3 regions of the Shewanella sp. BJSY2023SW007 genome follow, and region 1 is predicted to be linked to each of the others. Evidence: predicted binding sites of a transcription regulator. Region 1 holds the regulator's gene; each other region holds the start of a gene.
What was found. Region 1 encodes sigma-54, which starts transcription at its own class of promoters, with help from an activator protein. Its sites were predicted from a motif close to GTTGGCACGNNNNTNGNNT; they were not measured.
Positions count from the first base shown of each region.

Region 1 (5,246 bases):
AGAAACAACTGGTGGGTATTTTCACCGATGGTGATTTGAGACGTGTCATAGACGCCGGAGTCAACCTGCGTACCACAAAAATCAGCGACGTCATGACCCGGAATTGCATCACCAGTGGTGACAATATCCTCGCAGCTCAGGCGCTCAAGGTGATGGACGAGAATGACATCAACGGTCTTATTGTCATCAATGGCGCCAATGAGCCAATTGGGGCACTCAATATGCTGGATATGGTCAAGGCGGGGGTTATCTGATGAGTCATCAAGGTTTCTACGGCCCCATAAGCGAAGATAACTGGCAAAGAGCCGCCAAAATCAAACTGCTTATCTGTGATGTCGACGGTGTCTTCTCCGATGGCCGCATCTATATGAGCAACAGCGGTGAAGAGCTGAAAGCCTTCCATACCCGCGATGGCTATGGGGTGCGCTCGCTGCTGTCCTGCGGTATCCAGGTGGCGGTGATCACCGGCCGCAAGTCCCAGATAGTCGAAAACCGTATGACGGCCCTGGGGGTAGACAAGATTTATCAAGGCATAGACAACAAGCTGGAGCCCTATGAGGCGCTGCTGAAACATTATGATCTCAAGCCTGAACAAGTGGCCTATATAGGTGACGACATTGTCGACTTGCCGGTGATGAAGCAAGTTGGACTGGCGGTTTGCGTGGCCGATGGTCATCCTTGGGTAAGGCAACACTGCCACATGGTCACTCAGATTGCCGGCGGCCATGGTGCACTCCGGGAGCTGGCGGATCTTATCCTGCTCAGTCAGGACAAATTTGAAAATGCCCACGGAATGAGTATATGAATAGGGTCACCCTGGCCATTATTTTGTTTTTCTCCACTGCACTTATCCTTTACTGGCAGGTGCAGAACAAGCGCAACGCTCAACAGAGTGAGGCGCCTGTGGATGTGGTTAGGCCTGACTTTGTCGCCGATGACCTGCGCTCGGTCAACTTTGACGAGCAGGGCAATGTCGCCAGTAGGGTCGCCGCGGCGCACATGGAACATTATGAAGCCAGTGAAAAGACCTTCTTCAACCAACCGGTTTATCTGGTCTATCCGGACAAGGGCGAGGCACAGTGGCGTCTGTCTGCCAACGAGGGCAGGCTCAATCGCAAGAGTAACCGAGTGGTACTTGAAAATAATGTTATCATCGACGCCATTAGCCCCAATGAACCGATCCAGAGCCTGAAAACCAGTTATGTGGAGCTGGATCTGGACACCATGATCATGACCTCAGATCGCGAGATCCTGATCGAAGGCAAAGACTTTAATATCAAGGGATCCGGCCTGTACGCCGATCTCAATGCTCAGCAAGTGAAGCTGACCAGTCAGGTGAAAGGAACCTATGAAACCAAGTAAGCTTTTTATCGGTGCCCTCTTGTGCATCACAAGCCTGTCGGCAGTGGCCATTGAAGAAGATCTGCGGCAAAAAGTACAGATCAGAGCCGCCAATCAGTTTGCCGATATCAAAAACAAGCGTGTGGTATACGGCGGGCCTGTCACAGTCACCCAGGGCAGTTTGAAACTGCTGGCCGATGAACTCACGGCTTACACAGAAGACAAGAGTGGCGAGCGGATCCTGGTGGCCAAGGGCTCACCCGCTACCTATACCCAGAAACTGGAAGACGGCCGTCTGGCCAGTGCCAAGGCCAAAGAGATCCACTACAACATAGACAGTCGTATCATGACCCTGCTGGGCCAGGCCAAAGTGGAACAGGACGGCAGCGAAGTGACCGCCGAGAAGATAGTCTACGACATCAACAAGCAACAGCTTGAAGCGGAAAGCAGCGGCAAAGGCCAAGACAGGGTAACCACTGTTATCCAGCCGGAAAACTATCAGGATCTCAACAAGAAAGAACAGCAGCAGGAACCGCAATGACCAGCACCCTGACGGCACAAAACCTGGCAAAGAGTTACAAGAAGCGCAACGTAGTCAAAGACGTCAGCCTATCGGTCAACACCGGCCAAATCGTCGGGCTGCTGGGCCCCAACGGAGCTGGCAAGACCACCACCTTCTATATGGTGGTTGGGCTGGTACAAAGTGACAAGGGTCGTATCTTCATTGACGACGACGAGTTGACCTTGGATCCCATGCACCTGCGTGCCCGTAAAGGCATAGGCTATCTGCCACAGGAAGCCAGTATTTTCCGCAAGCTGTCGGTGCATGACAACATCATGGCCGTGCTGCAAACCCGCAAAGAACTCAACAGCGACGAGCGCGAGGAACAACTCGAACAGCTGCTGGAAGAATTCCACATTACCCACATACGTGACAGCCTGGGGATGTCCCTCTCCGGCGGTGAACGCCGCCGGGTGGAAATCGCCCGGGCATTGGCCGCCAATCCACAGTTCATTCTGCTGGATGAGCCGTTCGCCGGTGTGGATCCCATCTCAGTTATCGATATCAAGAAAATCATCGAACAGCTTAAGTCCCGCGGTTTGGGGGTGCTGATCACAGACCACAATGTTCGCGAAACGCTCGACGTTTGTGAGCGAGCCTACATTGTCAGCCATGGGCAGTTGATCGCCGAGGGCACACCCGCTGAAATCTTGGACAACCAGCAAGTGCGTGCTGTGTACTTAGGCGAACAATTCAGGCTATAGTTAGGATCATGTCATCCGGCGGCAATTCCGGGTATTATAGTTTGTTATTATTGAATTTTTTCCTTGAAAAATAACGAGTAGGGATTAGCGGTATAATGAAAGCGTCACTCCAGCTCAAACTAGGTCAACAGTTGACCATGACACCTCAGTTGCAGCAGGCCATTCGCCTACTGCAACTGTCGTCCCTTGAGCTGCAGCAGGAAATCCAGGAAGCCTTGGAAGCCAACCCTCTGTTGGAGATGGCCGAGGACAGCCAGGAGGAACAGATTGACGACAATCACAAGGAAAACGACGCCGGCGAACTGAGCGCCAAGCAGGAAGATGGTTCCACAGTAGAAACCTCAGAGGCATTGAACAATGAGTCTATGCCGGATGAATTGCCTATGGATACCACCTGGGATGAAGTCTTTACCGCCGCCAGCGCCTCAGGGCCAGCCATGGGCCGTGAAGATGATATGCCCTTTCAGGGGGAAACCAGCGAAGGTCTCTATGAACACCTGGAATGGCAGAAGAACCTGACCCCGTTTTCCGATACCGACGACGCTATTGCCACCGCCATCATAGATGCCATCGACGAGCAGGGCTATCTGACCCAGAGCACAGAGGAGATCCTCGAAGCCATGGGTAACCCTGAGATTGAGCTCGATGAAGTCGAAGCGGTACTCAAGCGGATCCAGCACTTCGACCCTGTCGGCATCGCCTCCAGAGATCTGCGCGAATGTCTGCTGATCCAGTTGCAACAGTTCAACGCCGACACCCCGCATCTGGCCGATGCCCGCTTGTTGATCGACGAGCATCTGGATCTCATCGCTACCCGCGACTTTCGCACCCTGATGCGCAAGACCAAGCTCAAGGAAGATCAACTGCGTGACGCCATCAACCTTATTCAGAGCCTCAATCCCCGCCCCGGTTTGCTGGTGCAGCCGATGGACGAGGAATATGTGATCCCGGATGTCAGCGTCTGGAAGAAGAACGGTCGCTGGGTGGTAGAGCTCAATCCGGACTGTATGCCCAAACTCGGGATCAACCAACAGTATGCTGCCATGGCCCGCAGCGCCCGCAGTCAATCAGACAGCCAGTTTATTCGTGGTCATCTTCAGGAAGCCAAATGGTTTATCAAGAGCCTGGAGAGCCGCAACGACACCCTGCTCAAGGTGGCCAACTGCATAGTGCAGTTCCAGCAGGGATTTTTCGAATATGGTGAAGAGGCCATGAAACCCATGGTACTCAACGATATCGCCGAGGCGGTCGAGATGCATGAATCGACCATCTCCAGGGTCACCACTCAAAAGTATATGCATACCCCCAGGGGAATATTTGAATTGAAGTACTTCTTCTCCAGCCATGTCGGTACCGAAGATGGCGGAGAATGCTCTTCCACGGCGATCAGGGCTTTTATCAAGAAGCTCGTGGCGGCGGAAAACCAGAAGAAACCTTTGAGCGACAGCAAAATGGCACAACTTCTGGCAGAACAGGGAATCAACGTTGCAAGACGCACCATAGCCAAGTATCGCGAGGCTATGATGATACCACCGTCGAACCAGCGTAAGAGTTTATAAATCCACAGTTGGAAATTGGAGGAATCTTTCTATGCAAATCAACCTGACAGGACATCATATCGAGATCACCGACTCACTGCGTGACTATGTGGAAAGTAAGTTTTCGAAACTTGAACGCCATTTCGAACAGATCAATAATGTGCACGTTGTGCTCAATGTACAAAAACTGCAACAGATTGCCGAAGCCAAGATCAACCTCACAGGCGGCGAAGTCTATGCAACTTCTGAACATGCCGACATGTATGCCGCCATCGACGTTCTGATTGATAAATTGGATCGTCAGGTCATTAAACACAAAGAAAAGCTGACAAAACACTAACGATGGAACTGAGTACCATCCTGCGGCCGGAGTGCACTACCTGTGCCACTCCGGGCAGTAAGAAAAAGGTACTGGAGCTAATTAGCGATCTCGCCAGCGCCCAGTACCCCACCCTTTCCTCTCAAGCGATTTTTGAAAGCCTTTTGGCCCGCGAAAAGATGGGGAGCACAGGTATAGGTAATGGTATTGCGATTCCGCATGGCCGGCTGCCTGATATCACAGAGCCGATTGCCGTGCTGGTCAAATGCGAAGAGCCTATCGCCTTCGATGCCATAGACAACCAACCGGTGGACATACTATTCGCTCTTCTGGTGCCCGCAGATCAATGCCAGCAACATCTGAGTACCCTGTCTGCCATGGCTGAAAAGCTCAGCGATAAGGCAATACTCAAGCAGTTGCGTAAATCCCGCGATGAAACAGAACTCTATCAGGTGATCACAGGATGAAACTCGCGATAGTCTCAGGCCGCTCCGGTTCCGGAAAATCCGTTGCCCTCAGGGTACTCGAAGACCTGGGTTACTACTGTGTGGATAATCTGCCCCTGCCCATGATAGGCAGCCTGCTGGAAAACCTCCGCGGCAGCAATGATCTGGTCGCCATCAGCATAGATGTGCGCAACATGCCGGATCAGGAAAAGGTGCTGGAAAAACAGTTGGCGGCGCTGCCGGAAAACACCCAACTGACCAGCTTCTTCCTCAACGCCTCCGATAAAGTACTCCTAAAACGCTACAGCGAAACCCGCAGACTACACCCTCTATCCA
Region 1 is NZ_JBKORL010000105.1:14,168-19,413, reverse strand. It holds gene ACMHXE_RS18875 (KpsF/GutQ family sugar-phosphate isomerase) at 1-254, shown strand, start outside; gene kdsC (3-deoxy-manno-octulosonate-8-phosphatase KdsC) at 254-805, shown strand; gene lptC (LPS export ABC transporter periplasmic protein LptC) at 802-1,362, shown strand; gene lptA (lipopolysaccharide transport periplasmic protein LptA) at 1,349-1,882, shown strand; gene lptB (LPS export ABC transporter ATP-binding protein) at 1,879-2,607, shown strand; gene ACMHXE_RS18850 (RNA polymerase factor sigma-54) at 2,703-4,166, shown strand; gene hpf (ribosome hibernation promoting factor) at 4,198-4,485, shown strand; gene ptsN (PTS IIA-like nitrogen regulatory protein PtsN) at 4,488-4,931, shown strand; gene rapZ (RNase adapter RapZ) at 4,928-5,246, shown strand, end outside.

Region 2 (5,246 bases), on a different contig from region 1:
ATTGCATACCTTTTGGCTACAATTTTAATGCCCATCGCAACAATGGCGGCAGAGAGCAGCTTTGTTCCCAGTATATCGGCCATGGAAAGCCTGGCTAAAGAGGCAGTGGCCAAAAAAGTGCTGGCGGGCACAGATGCACAAATTACCATCACCCCGCAACGACTGGATTCCAGGCTCACGCCCCCTAGATGCAATTCACCTTTGACGGCCGAACTTGCCAGCGACAGAGAGATAAGCCGCAACAATACTGTGCGCATAGGTTGTAACAGCCCCGAGCTAAGCTACCCGTGGCAAATCTATGTCTCGGTACGGGTAGATATCAGTTATCCTGTGGTGGTGGCCACTCAAACTCTGGCTCCGGGCACTGTGCTGGGGCCGGAAAATTTGGCGCTGCGTTACATAGATGAAACCAGTCTGCGCGGCCAGCAGTTCGAGGATATTGCCACAGTGACGGGTACCCGCCTCAAGCGGCGCATAGCCAAAGACTATCCGTTATTTGCCGCCAATCTCTGTTTTGTTTGCAAAGGCGACAGAGTCTCTATTTATGCAGGTAACGAGAAGTTTCAAATAAAAACTGTTGGTGAAGCCCTGCATGATGGTAACCTTGGAGAACAGATTAGGGTAAAAAACACTCGCTCAGACAAAGTGTTGGAGGCTACCGTCACCAATGTGGGCGAAGTGGAAGTTCGAATGTAAAAAATGCTAAAGTTCTCCTTGGCTATGCCGATAAGACAGCAAGGTAATCAGAGAAAAGGCTGGAGCCGCGATGGCTATGGATATTAAACAACTGCAAAATCAACCCAGGGTGAATACAGGTTCACTCCCCAAGAACACGGCTCAGAGCAATCAAACAGCTCAGCAAGGGGCTGCTCCGCAGAAAACCGACTCGGTTGTGGTGTCGCAGCAAGCGCAGCAGCTGCAAGGAGTTCAGAGTAAAATGGCCTCCCTGCCGGAAATAGATCAAAAGAAGATCAGCGAAATCAAATTGGCAATCGCCGAAGGCAGATACAAGGTTGACCCGGAAAAACTGGCAGCCAACATATCTCAATTTGAATCAGAACTGAGCGCACTCAATAAAGGATCCTGATGCCTGATACCCCGGATATAACCAGCCTGATAGCAAAGCAGATGACTCAACTCGAGCATCTGCTGAACTTGATTGAGCAGGAAAAAAACGCCCTGCTCGATCGCAATGCCGATAATCTGCTGCAACTGGCCCAAAACAAGAGCGATCTGCTCAATGAGGTCAAGACAGTAGATGAGGCGCTCTCCTCTCATCCTGAACAAGCCAAACTCAGTCAATCGCCATTGGCCGAACAGGTCAGTGAAGCCCGCGAACTATTGGCTACTTGCCAACTGCGCAATCAGGAAAATGCCGGCCTGATAGAGCTGAGCATGGCCAGTATCAATCGTCTGGCACAGGCGCTGCAAGTAAGCCGCAATGCCTCCAGCCTGACTTATGACGGCAAAGGCAAGACTTCAACCATCGCCACCCTGGGCAACGATCTCAAGGCTTGATTTAAAGCCCTGCTCCTGTCCCATTGCTTAAGCTAATTCAGTAAGTTCGGCTTATTGGTGCGCCCCAAGCTCCTGTCCTCCAGAACAGAACGTATACCCTGCTCTCAATTCAGCAAAGATTCTTAAGCCACAAAAAAACAAAAAAAGCAGCCAAACAAGGCTGCTTTGGACTTATACCCATTCCCCTAAAAATAAGTGATCTCTTTCACTCTCTGGGGGCGATTTTGCTGCTGATACAGATCCCACACTCGGGCGAAATCCAGCTCCAGTTCGGTCACATAATGATCTCCGGCCGGATAACTGCGCACCACCTTGGCGCCGCGGATCACCCCGGAAACCGAGGCCTGGATATTATCGCCTTTCAGCATCCAGTCACTGACCTTGCTGTCGGCCGACAAACGTTGACCATAGACTTGTTCGGCCAATTCCCGATAAGCGGCAATCTTGGATGCTTGCATCGCCATCAGCACCTTTTGCGACTGTTCCTTGCCCGGTTGGCTGGCCAGCGGAGCATAGCCTATTGCCGTCAACTTGGGGAAACTGCTTGGCGCCTCTGTCTCCCACTGCACATATCTGTCCTTATCGGCGCAGCCACCCAGAACTAACGCGAGCGCCAGCGTGACCAATGTCAGTGTGTTGTTCCAATACTTCATTACTTGTCTCCCACTATCCGGCTCTTGTCTTCTCCGCGATTTTCATAGCGATAAAGCAAGCCTTCTTTTGACACCACCCTATGGGATGGCGCCAGATAACCCGGTAGTTGCGCCTCAAGCACCCGCGCCCCGGCCGTCGAAAGCACCCGATTGTTATTGACGTTGACAATCCGACTGTTGAACAAGATTTCACCTTTAGCCTGGCTCATGCTGGTGACCAGTACATGATCCACCGCAATATCCGTCGGCAATTGTTGCCAGTCGCGGGTAAGAATAAAATCCCCCTGTGGCGTTACCCGCACCGCTTCGGCCAGGTTCAAATCCACCAGGTTAAAGCCGCGCTGATGAAAAGCCGTCATTAAGCTCTGCTGTAGTTGTGAGGCCAGTGCATTACTGCCTTGCATATCTTCCACCATCGCAGGCGTCATCACCAATAGCGGCTGAGTCGGTTTAAGAGCATCGTTATGGGTTACCAATTCATCCACCAACTGATGCGCCAATAGATTGACTGGTGCTTGTTGGGGCTTGAACTCAGCCTGCGGTTGCTGTGCTGTCGTACTGCAAGCAGGCAGCAAGAGTAAAGGCAATATACACAGGGCTTTATACATAATATCCGTCTCTCTGGTACCCTAGCGGGCACTTGCTTTATTGAGGAACCTGGCGACTCATGGACCTGGCGTGAACCTTGGCCGATCTGACTTATGCCGCACTTTCTCCGAGGTTGTCATTTCGCACCACGGCTAACTCGATTAGCGCCAAGTTCCTTTCACTGGGGTAAAGCTATGCAAATAAAATACCAACCTAAGTTAGGGAAGGTGCAAGCAAGTCCCATGTGTGCTCTGCGTCGGCTTACGGGCTTGGATGCAAGGCGTGGTTCGCAGCAAATGGCCCTAGTCCTTTGCAAGAAGCACAACATAGCAGACAGGTTTGTAAGCCACGCCCTTTGGGGCTTTCACAGCAACCGGCTCTCTGCGTTATCCGACTTCGACAGGCCCCGGCATGCCTTCAGTCAGATGCCTTGAACGCCAATTGCTGTGCAAGCCAGAGTGCCACGAGGACTTATTCGCACCTTCCTTAGGCCTGCAGACCAAGTGCAAACAGATGACACCGGCGAACAAACCCAGTTGCCTGGCAGCTTATTACAGGCTTTTACGAAGATGTTTAAGGGGCTTATCTACGCCTTTTCATTACCCACACCTTCATTTGCCCCTTCAATTTACCCACTGGCGGGCAATGGGAACTTATATTCTCTGTTCCCTTATCGGCAAACTCTTGCCGCTCTTTAGTTATGGTCGCAAACTGCGCTACATCAGCTGTGAATGGATGGCGCTGGCATAAAATTTGAATAGCAAGCGATACCAGTTTAAGTGGTGGCAAAATTCCGTCACCCTGACTCCTATTTTGAGGAACCGCCTTATGAGATTGCCCCCCTTGCTCTTGCTGCCGTTGCTGAGTATCAGCCTCAACGCCATGGCAGAGTGGACCGAGGCCCGAGGTGAAGCCAAAATAATCAATGGCAATCTGACCCAGGCACGGGAAGCGGCAATGGATAACGCCATCAACATGGCTCTGCTCTCCCGTGGCGGCAGTTTTCAGTCTACCCAGAGTGTCAGCCAGGGGCGCTTGACCCAAAACGATTTCAGCCTTTCCAGTCAGGCGCAGATAAGCAGTGTCGAACTGGTCAGCGAAATGCGCCAGGGAGACAAGCTCAAGGTGGTTATGCGGCTCGATATTCTCGATGGCCCGGATAACAAGTGCCAAAGCTCAGCCATCAAGGCCGCTATCCTGGTGCCACAGGCCAGTATTAAGGACAGAAGCCAACTGCGTTATGGTCAGTTGGAAAACTTCCAGCGAAGCCTGTCCGAACGGATAGCGGCAACGCTGGATAAACAATCCTCCATCAGCTTTGCCCACCTGCACGCCAACGAGCGGCTGGATATCAAAGAGGAGCTTATCAATATCCGTGGTTACCGCCTGCCAACCTGGATAAGTGAAATTACCGACAGCCAGTATCTGTTGCTGCCGCAAATCATAGATATCTCCACCGAACCGGCCGAGTCCGGCTTTATGGGCCTGTGGGACAACGAGCCTCAGCGACTGTTTCAGTTACAGCTCAGCCTCTATCATGGGATCAGCGGCGAGCAGATCTGGTATCAGAACTACAGCATTTCTGCACCCTGGGAGTTTGCCAAAAATGAATCCGTCCCTCCCAACAGCGACAGATTCTGGCGTGCCAGTTACGGGCAGGCCATAGACAAGGTGCTGGCCAATGCCAGTAAAGATATCGATATGGCGCTGGCATGCAGACCTCTGCTGGCACAGATAGTCGTGCGCCAACAAGATAGAGTGATACTCAACTTGGGGCGACGCAACGGCATCCGCGTTGGCGATCAGTTCCAAATCGTGCTGCAACAAAACCTACCCGACCGCATGAACCAGATGCGTGCCGTGGCCGGAGAAACCCGGGCGAAAATCACCATAGATCAAGTCACAGAGGAAAGTGCCATAGCAGTGCTCAGCGGTGAAAATGCCGCCCTCAACATTCAGGTGAATGACATCGCGATTAAGATTTAAGCAATTAAATCTAAAGCCTTTTCATCCGGGTGAAAACCAGTATAATCACTGGCGTCTCCCTATAGCTCAACAGGATAGAGCAGTCGCCTCCTAAGCGACCGATCGGGGTTCGAGTCCCTGTGGGGAGACCAGCATTTTCTTCTTGTGCCTGATTGCACAAGTCTCAAGCTTCTTTTAGAACCCATCCACTGCCGATCCAGGCGCGTCAATTTAATGATTTTGTTCTCTGATAGTTTTCTTTTGGGAAAACGTTGAGTTGGTGATGTGGTCATCTTGGCTTTAAAGCCCAAAACTGTAGTGGCATAGTGAATTTGGCCATCTAAATAGACAGAACATCCAAACCACTTTCTGAGCTGCAAGGAAGCTCGTTGCAGGGGTCAGTCTCTGATAAATAACGACGGATTTTTGGAAGTAGGCTCTCTGAGACGAGTAATCTGCGTGCTTCATACAAAAACTGCGGTTGCCAGGCATGCCAACGGCAGGCTTAAGCCTGTTGCTGCA
Region 2 is NZ_JBKORL010000086.1:14,278-19,523, forward strand. It holds gene flgA (flagellar basal body P-ring formation chaperone FlgA) at 1-696, shown strand, start outside; gene flgM (flagellar biosynthesis anti-sigma factor FlgM) at 767-1,087, shown strand; gene ACMHXE_RS14530 (flagella synthesis protein FlgN) at 1,087-1,518, shown strand; gene ACMHXE_RS14535 (LPP20 family lipoprotein) at 1,704-2,171, opposite strand; gene ACMHXE_RS14540 (FlgO family outer membrane protein) at 2,171-2,779, opposite strand; gene ACMHXE_RS14545 (flagellar assembly protein FlgT) at 3,588-4,745, shown strand; tRNA gene ACMHXE_RS14550 (tRNA-Arg) at 4,801-4,876, shown strand.
Region 2: ACMHXE_RS14545 (flagellar assembly protein FlgT) is a predicted target of sigma-54. The motif match lies at 3,500-3,518, and genes of this name have one in related genera.

Region 3 (5,246 bases), on a different contig from region 1:
GTGCACCGCGGCTATAGGCACCTCTGAGCAACTGCACCGCCTCGGGAGGCAAAGCGAATAACTCGGCGGGCTCGGGGATATTCCCAACCTCTTTGAATTGGTTATCCTGAAACAGGCTGCCAAGGGCCATCTTGCTTGGCACCGGGGTACTGCTGCAACCGCAAAATAGCAGCAGCAAAACCGCACCAATTAAGCGACTCAACATGGTAGCGGATAGAGCGCCAAAGAGAGCACGAGTGACAGAGCCGGAGAAAGCGCTTGAGAAAGTGCCTGAGAACATAAGGCCTCCTGAGTTAAGGCTTCTTTACTGAAAGCTTAAGTCAGACTGGCCACTCCTGCCGCGCCAAAGGGTGACAAAATGTGAATATCCCCTAGTTCAAGCCTTCATTTCCGGGAGCGATAACGTCGGAACCCGGCTTGGGGATCCCTATATAGAGCTGCTGTTGCCGGTAAAGATAGGGGCGATAAAAATGGCCATCGCAGGAAAAGTAGCGATAGGGGCGCATGTAAGGAACACATATGGCAGGCAGGCTGCGGAGGATCTCCAGTTGTTGCTGCGAGCGCAGTAGTTCCTGCCACTCATGCTGACGCAGTAATTCATCCCTGACGGCAAAGGCATCGAAGGGCTCACTGGCATCACGAACCACCACTTGACCTGCCTCGGCATTGCCAAGCCACAGCAAGGTAATTAACAAAGCGCCGAAAAAAGTACCGGTCAGCTTCATTACACTGAGAGTCTTCATCGCCATCCCCTTAGGCTCCAGGCTGTTTCTGCTTTCAGTCTGCCCCCAAGAGCGTCTGTCATCAAGCGCCATAGCCCCAAAATGCGCTTTTCCTGGCCGACTCCCGCCAAGGCAGATAACCCCAAAGCCATCTCACAAGAGATGGCTTAAAGATTAAGGAAGCTTGCTTGATCTCTCAAGAACACTCATGACTTATCAGCTGGTGTTCTTGGCTTATCAATTGGCGTTCTTGGCCTCTCAATTGGCGTTCTTGACAGTCACAAACTCAGGATAGGCATCGATACCACAGTCCGATGCGTCCATACCGTTGTACTCTTCCTCTTCGGTCACCCGGATCCCCATGGTCACTTTCAAGGCGCCCCACACCAGCAATGACGCCAGGAACACCCAGGCAGAGATCACCGCAGCGCCAAACAGCTGCCCTGTCACACTGGCATCGGCATTGGACAGAGGCACCATCATCAAACCGAAGAAACCGGCGACCCCGTGCACCGAGATAGCCCCGACAGGGTCGTCTACCTTGATTCGGTCAAAGCCCACAATGGAGAACACCACCAAACCGCCGGCTACCAGGCCTATCACACCCGCCATAGGCAGCGAGGGCGACAATGGATCGGCCGTGATAGCCACCAAACCAGCCAAAGTACCATTGAGTATCATGGTCAAGTCGGCCTTGCCCCACACCATCTTACAGACGATCAATGCAGATACTGCGCCGAAGGCCGCCGCCGAATTGGTGTTGACGAAGACTTTGGCCACGGCACTGGCATTTTCGGCATCAGAGACCAGTAACTGAGAACCACCGTTGAAACCAAACCAGCCCATCCAGAGGATAAAAGTCCCCAGAGTTGCCAGCGGCAAGTTGGATCCCGGGATAGGGTTAACCTGGCCATTGGCGCCATATTTACCTTTACGGGCCCCCAGCAGCAAGACACCGGCCAAGGCCGCGGCCGCACCGGCCATATGCACTATGCCGCTACCGGCAAAGTCGACAAAGCCGGCTTCGGAAAGGAAACCACCACCCCAGGTCCAGTAACCTTCCACCGGATAGATGACTGCCGTCATTACCAGGCTGAATGCCAGGAAAGCCCACAGGCGCATGCGCTCGGCCACGGCGCCGGAAACAATCGACATGGCTGTAGCCACAAATACCACCTGGAAGAAGAAATCAGACTCCAGCGCATGGTCGGCGTCGGCAGCTTGAGAGCCTATCAAGGTGCTGATGCTCGGCAGCCAGCCGCCCTCGCCATTGTCCACATACATGATGTTGTAACCCACAATCAGGTAGGTGATACAGGCGATTGAATAGAGACAGATGTTTTTGGTCAGTATCTCTGTGGTGTTTTTGGAACGCACCAACCCAGCCTCCAGCATGGCGAAACCCGCCGCCATCCACATCACCAGCGCGCCGGAGATCAGAAAGTAAAAGGTGTCCAGCGCAAAACGCAGCTCTGTGACCGTAGTACCCAATTTGCTCAGTTCTTCCATCTTCTCCCCCTTACAGCGCTTCTGTATCTGTTTCGCCCGTACGAATACGGATAACCTGTTCCAGATCTGTCACAAAGATCTTGCCGTCACCTATCTTGCCGGTATGGGCGGCGTTGGTGATGACCTCCAGCAGGTGCTCAAGATTCTCCGCCTTGGTGGCTATCTCGAGCTTAACCTTGGGCAGAAAGTCCACCTGATACTCGGCTCCCCGATAGAGCTCTGTATGCCCCTTTTGTCGGCCAAAACCTTTGACTTCGGTGACCGTCATCCCCTCAATGCCTATGCCCGCAATCGCTTCGCGGACATCATCGAGCTTGAACGGCTTAATGATTGCGCTGACTAATTTCATCCAGACCTCCAGAATCGCCTTGCTGTATTGGTGTTATGCCAAAAGCAATTCAAACATCAGGCCAGAATGTTAATTTTTTGTTTTATAAAGAGTTAGCTTTTACGGACCAGGTTAAGAGCTGCAGATATGCACCAATTAGGTGCAAGTAAGGCTTGGGCGCACAAAAAAAGCGCAATCATCTACGACCTAAGACCTATTGGCTTAAGCCCTGTACTGACGTTAACTGAATGTCCTGACGTTAACTGAAGCGAAAGAAGGACTCGTTTACACCTGTCCTAAGACCAACCAGAAGGAGAACAAAATGTTAAAAGCGGAAGAATGCGTGCTGGTCATAGTGGATGTTCAGGGTAAACTGGCGCAGATAATGGACAAGAGTGAACAGCTGCATCAGCAACTGGCCATGCTGATAGAAGGCACGGCCTTGTTTGATATCCCGGTGCTCTGGCTGGAACAGTTGCCGCAGAAGCTCGGCCCCACGACAGAGTCGCTGGCCGCTCTGTTATCCAAGACCACTTCGCCGATTGCCAAGCATCACTTCAGTGGCTGGCAATGCCCGGCGTTCCGTGAGGCACTGCTGAGCACGGGCCGCAAACAGGTACTGCTGGCCGGGATAGAGACCCATGTCTGTGTCTATCAAACCTGTGGTGATCTTATTGAGCAGGGTTTCGATGTGCACTTGATAGCCGATGCTGTCAGCTCCCGCAGTGAAAGCAACAAACTCTTGGGAATTGAGATGATGAAGCAGCAGGGAGCCAGGCTCAATAACAGTGAATCTTTACTGTTTGAACTGCAACATCAGGCAGAAGGTGAACGCTTCAAGGCTCTGCTTAAGCTGATCAAATAGGTCAACCAATACTCGCTGGATACCATTGATAACTTGCGAGATAAAAAATCCCCGCGATGCGGGGATTTTTCATTTCGTTATGTTAACGACTGTTAGTTGTAGGTCGCTTCACGCTTCTTGGCTTCAGCATCCCACTTGGGCAGAACATTTTTCTTGAACTCTTCCTTATCGGCAACCATCTTCTTCATGTCCATACCCAGAGCAGCCTGAGCCTTGGCCTTGGTGGAGATATCCGGCAGCGCAACTGGCTCTGTGATACCTTTCTTGGCCAGCAACTGTGCCAGTTTCACCCGGGCGTTGGCAGCCTTGTCAACCGCAGTACCCAGTACCCGCAGCGCTTCATCAGGAGCGTGAGCCGCGACACCGTGAGAGGCGATAGCATAATCCCAGCGCCATTGAGCATGACGGATATCAGTCAGAATTGGCTTCATCTCGACTTCAGTCGCACCGGCTTTCCAGGCGGCAGCGGCTTCAAAGTGAGCCTTGACGATTTGATCTTCAGCCTTCAGCTTCAGCTCATTAACCTTAACTTTACGCTCAGCAGTCAGATTCTCCATAAACTCTTTGCTCTGAGTGTGGCATTGAGCACAGGTTTCTTCGAAGCGGTCGAAAGGATTACCCACTTTGTGATCGGTGAACTTACGCCCCTTGTCGTTGGTCACTTTTGGCATGTGACAGTCAACACAGGTCACGTTGTTCTTACCATGAACCCCCAGCTGCCAAGTTTCATAACCTGGGTGCTGTGCCTTCAGCATAGGAGTCTTGGACAAAGCATGAGTCCAGTCGGCAAATTCGATGGCATCGTAGTAAGCTTCCATGGATTCTACTGTAGTGCCTTGATCCCATGGGGACTTAACAAAACCCTTACGGCCTTCCACTTTCTCAAAGTAGTATTCTACGTGGCACTGACCACAAACCATGGATTGCTTGTCTTTGCGGGAAGCCTTATCAAATGGTGTACCCAAGGTCTCCATGGCGCGCTCGGCAAAAGGACGTCCCAAACGCAGCTTAGGAGAACCTTTCTCGTGACAATCGCCACAACCTATGGCGTTAACCACTTCAGGGCCACCTTTGGCCCACTTACCGGTGAAGTAACCATCTTCGCCCTGCTCTTCTATCAGGCGAGGAACATCCGGGCTCTTACAGCTCCAGCAAGCCATTGGCATTGGACCATCTTCGGCGCTCTTTGGCGCTCCGGTACGCAGGGTGTTGCGCACATCGGTCACGGCATAAATGTGGCCACGAGGGGCATTGTAGTCCTTGGCGAAACCATAACCGGCCCACATGATTACCAAGTTGGGATCTTCTGCCAATACGTCAACAATTTCAGAACTCTTTGCAGTGTCATGCCAACTGGCATATTGATTTTTGAACTTGTCTTTGTAGACTTCGTTGCGAGGCTCAGTCTTGTCACTCGCAAACGCACCGGCAGCCATTAGGCTTGCGGCGACCAATGCACTGAGTGCAAAGGATTTTTGGTTTAATTTTTTCACCATCTCATCTCCGTGTTACTTTATCGTTATTTGCAATAACCACGACATCTCCAAGGTCAAAAGTAGCCGCTTATAATACACCAAAAATATACCTCTTAGGGGGTATCCGGGGCGAAGTTTGCGCCAGATCAAAATGTGAAGGCGATGTTGTTCACATTTTTGTACTCTTGTTAATGTATTCAAGTGCTGGCTAATGTAGAACTCTGAGACCCAAGTCCTTTTTTATTCTCGACAATCTTATCGGCGCGTTTCCTTTCCGATAATCGAGAGCAACACTGCAGGGACTGAGGAAACCTTAGCATAAGTGAGTGAATATTTCATGAAACGAG
Region 3 is NZ_JBKORL010000024.1:14,173-19,418, forward strand. It holds gene ACMHXE_RS04415 (hypothetical protein) at 1-205, opposite strand, end outside; gene ACMHXE_RS04420 (hypothetical protein) at 372-743, opposite strand; gene ACMHXE_RS04425 (ammonium transporter) at 981-2,231, opposite strand; gene glnK (P-II family nitrogen regulator) at 2,242-2,580, opposite strand; gene ACMHXE_RS04435 (hydrolase) at 2,882-3,424, shown strand; gene nrfA (ammonia-forming nitrite reductase cytochrome c552 subunit) at 3,517-4,920, opposite strand; gene narQ (nitrate/nitrite two-component system sensor histidine kinase NarQ) at 5,237-5,246, shown strand, end outside.
Region 3: glnK (P-II family nitrogen regulator) is a predicted target of sigma-54. The motif match lies at 2,628-2,646, and genes of this name have one in related genera.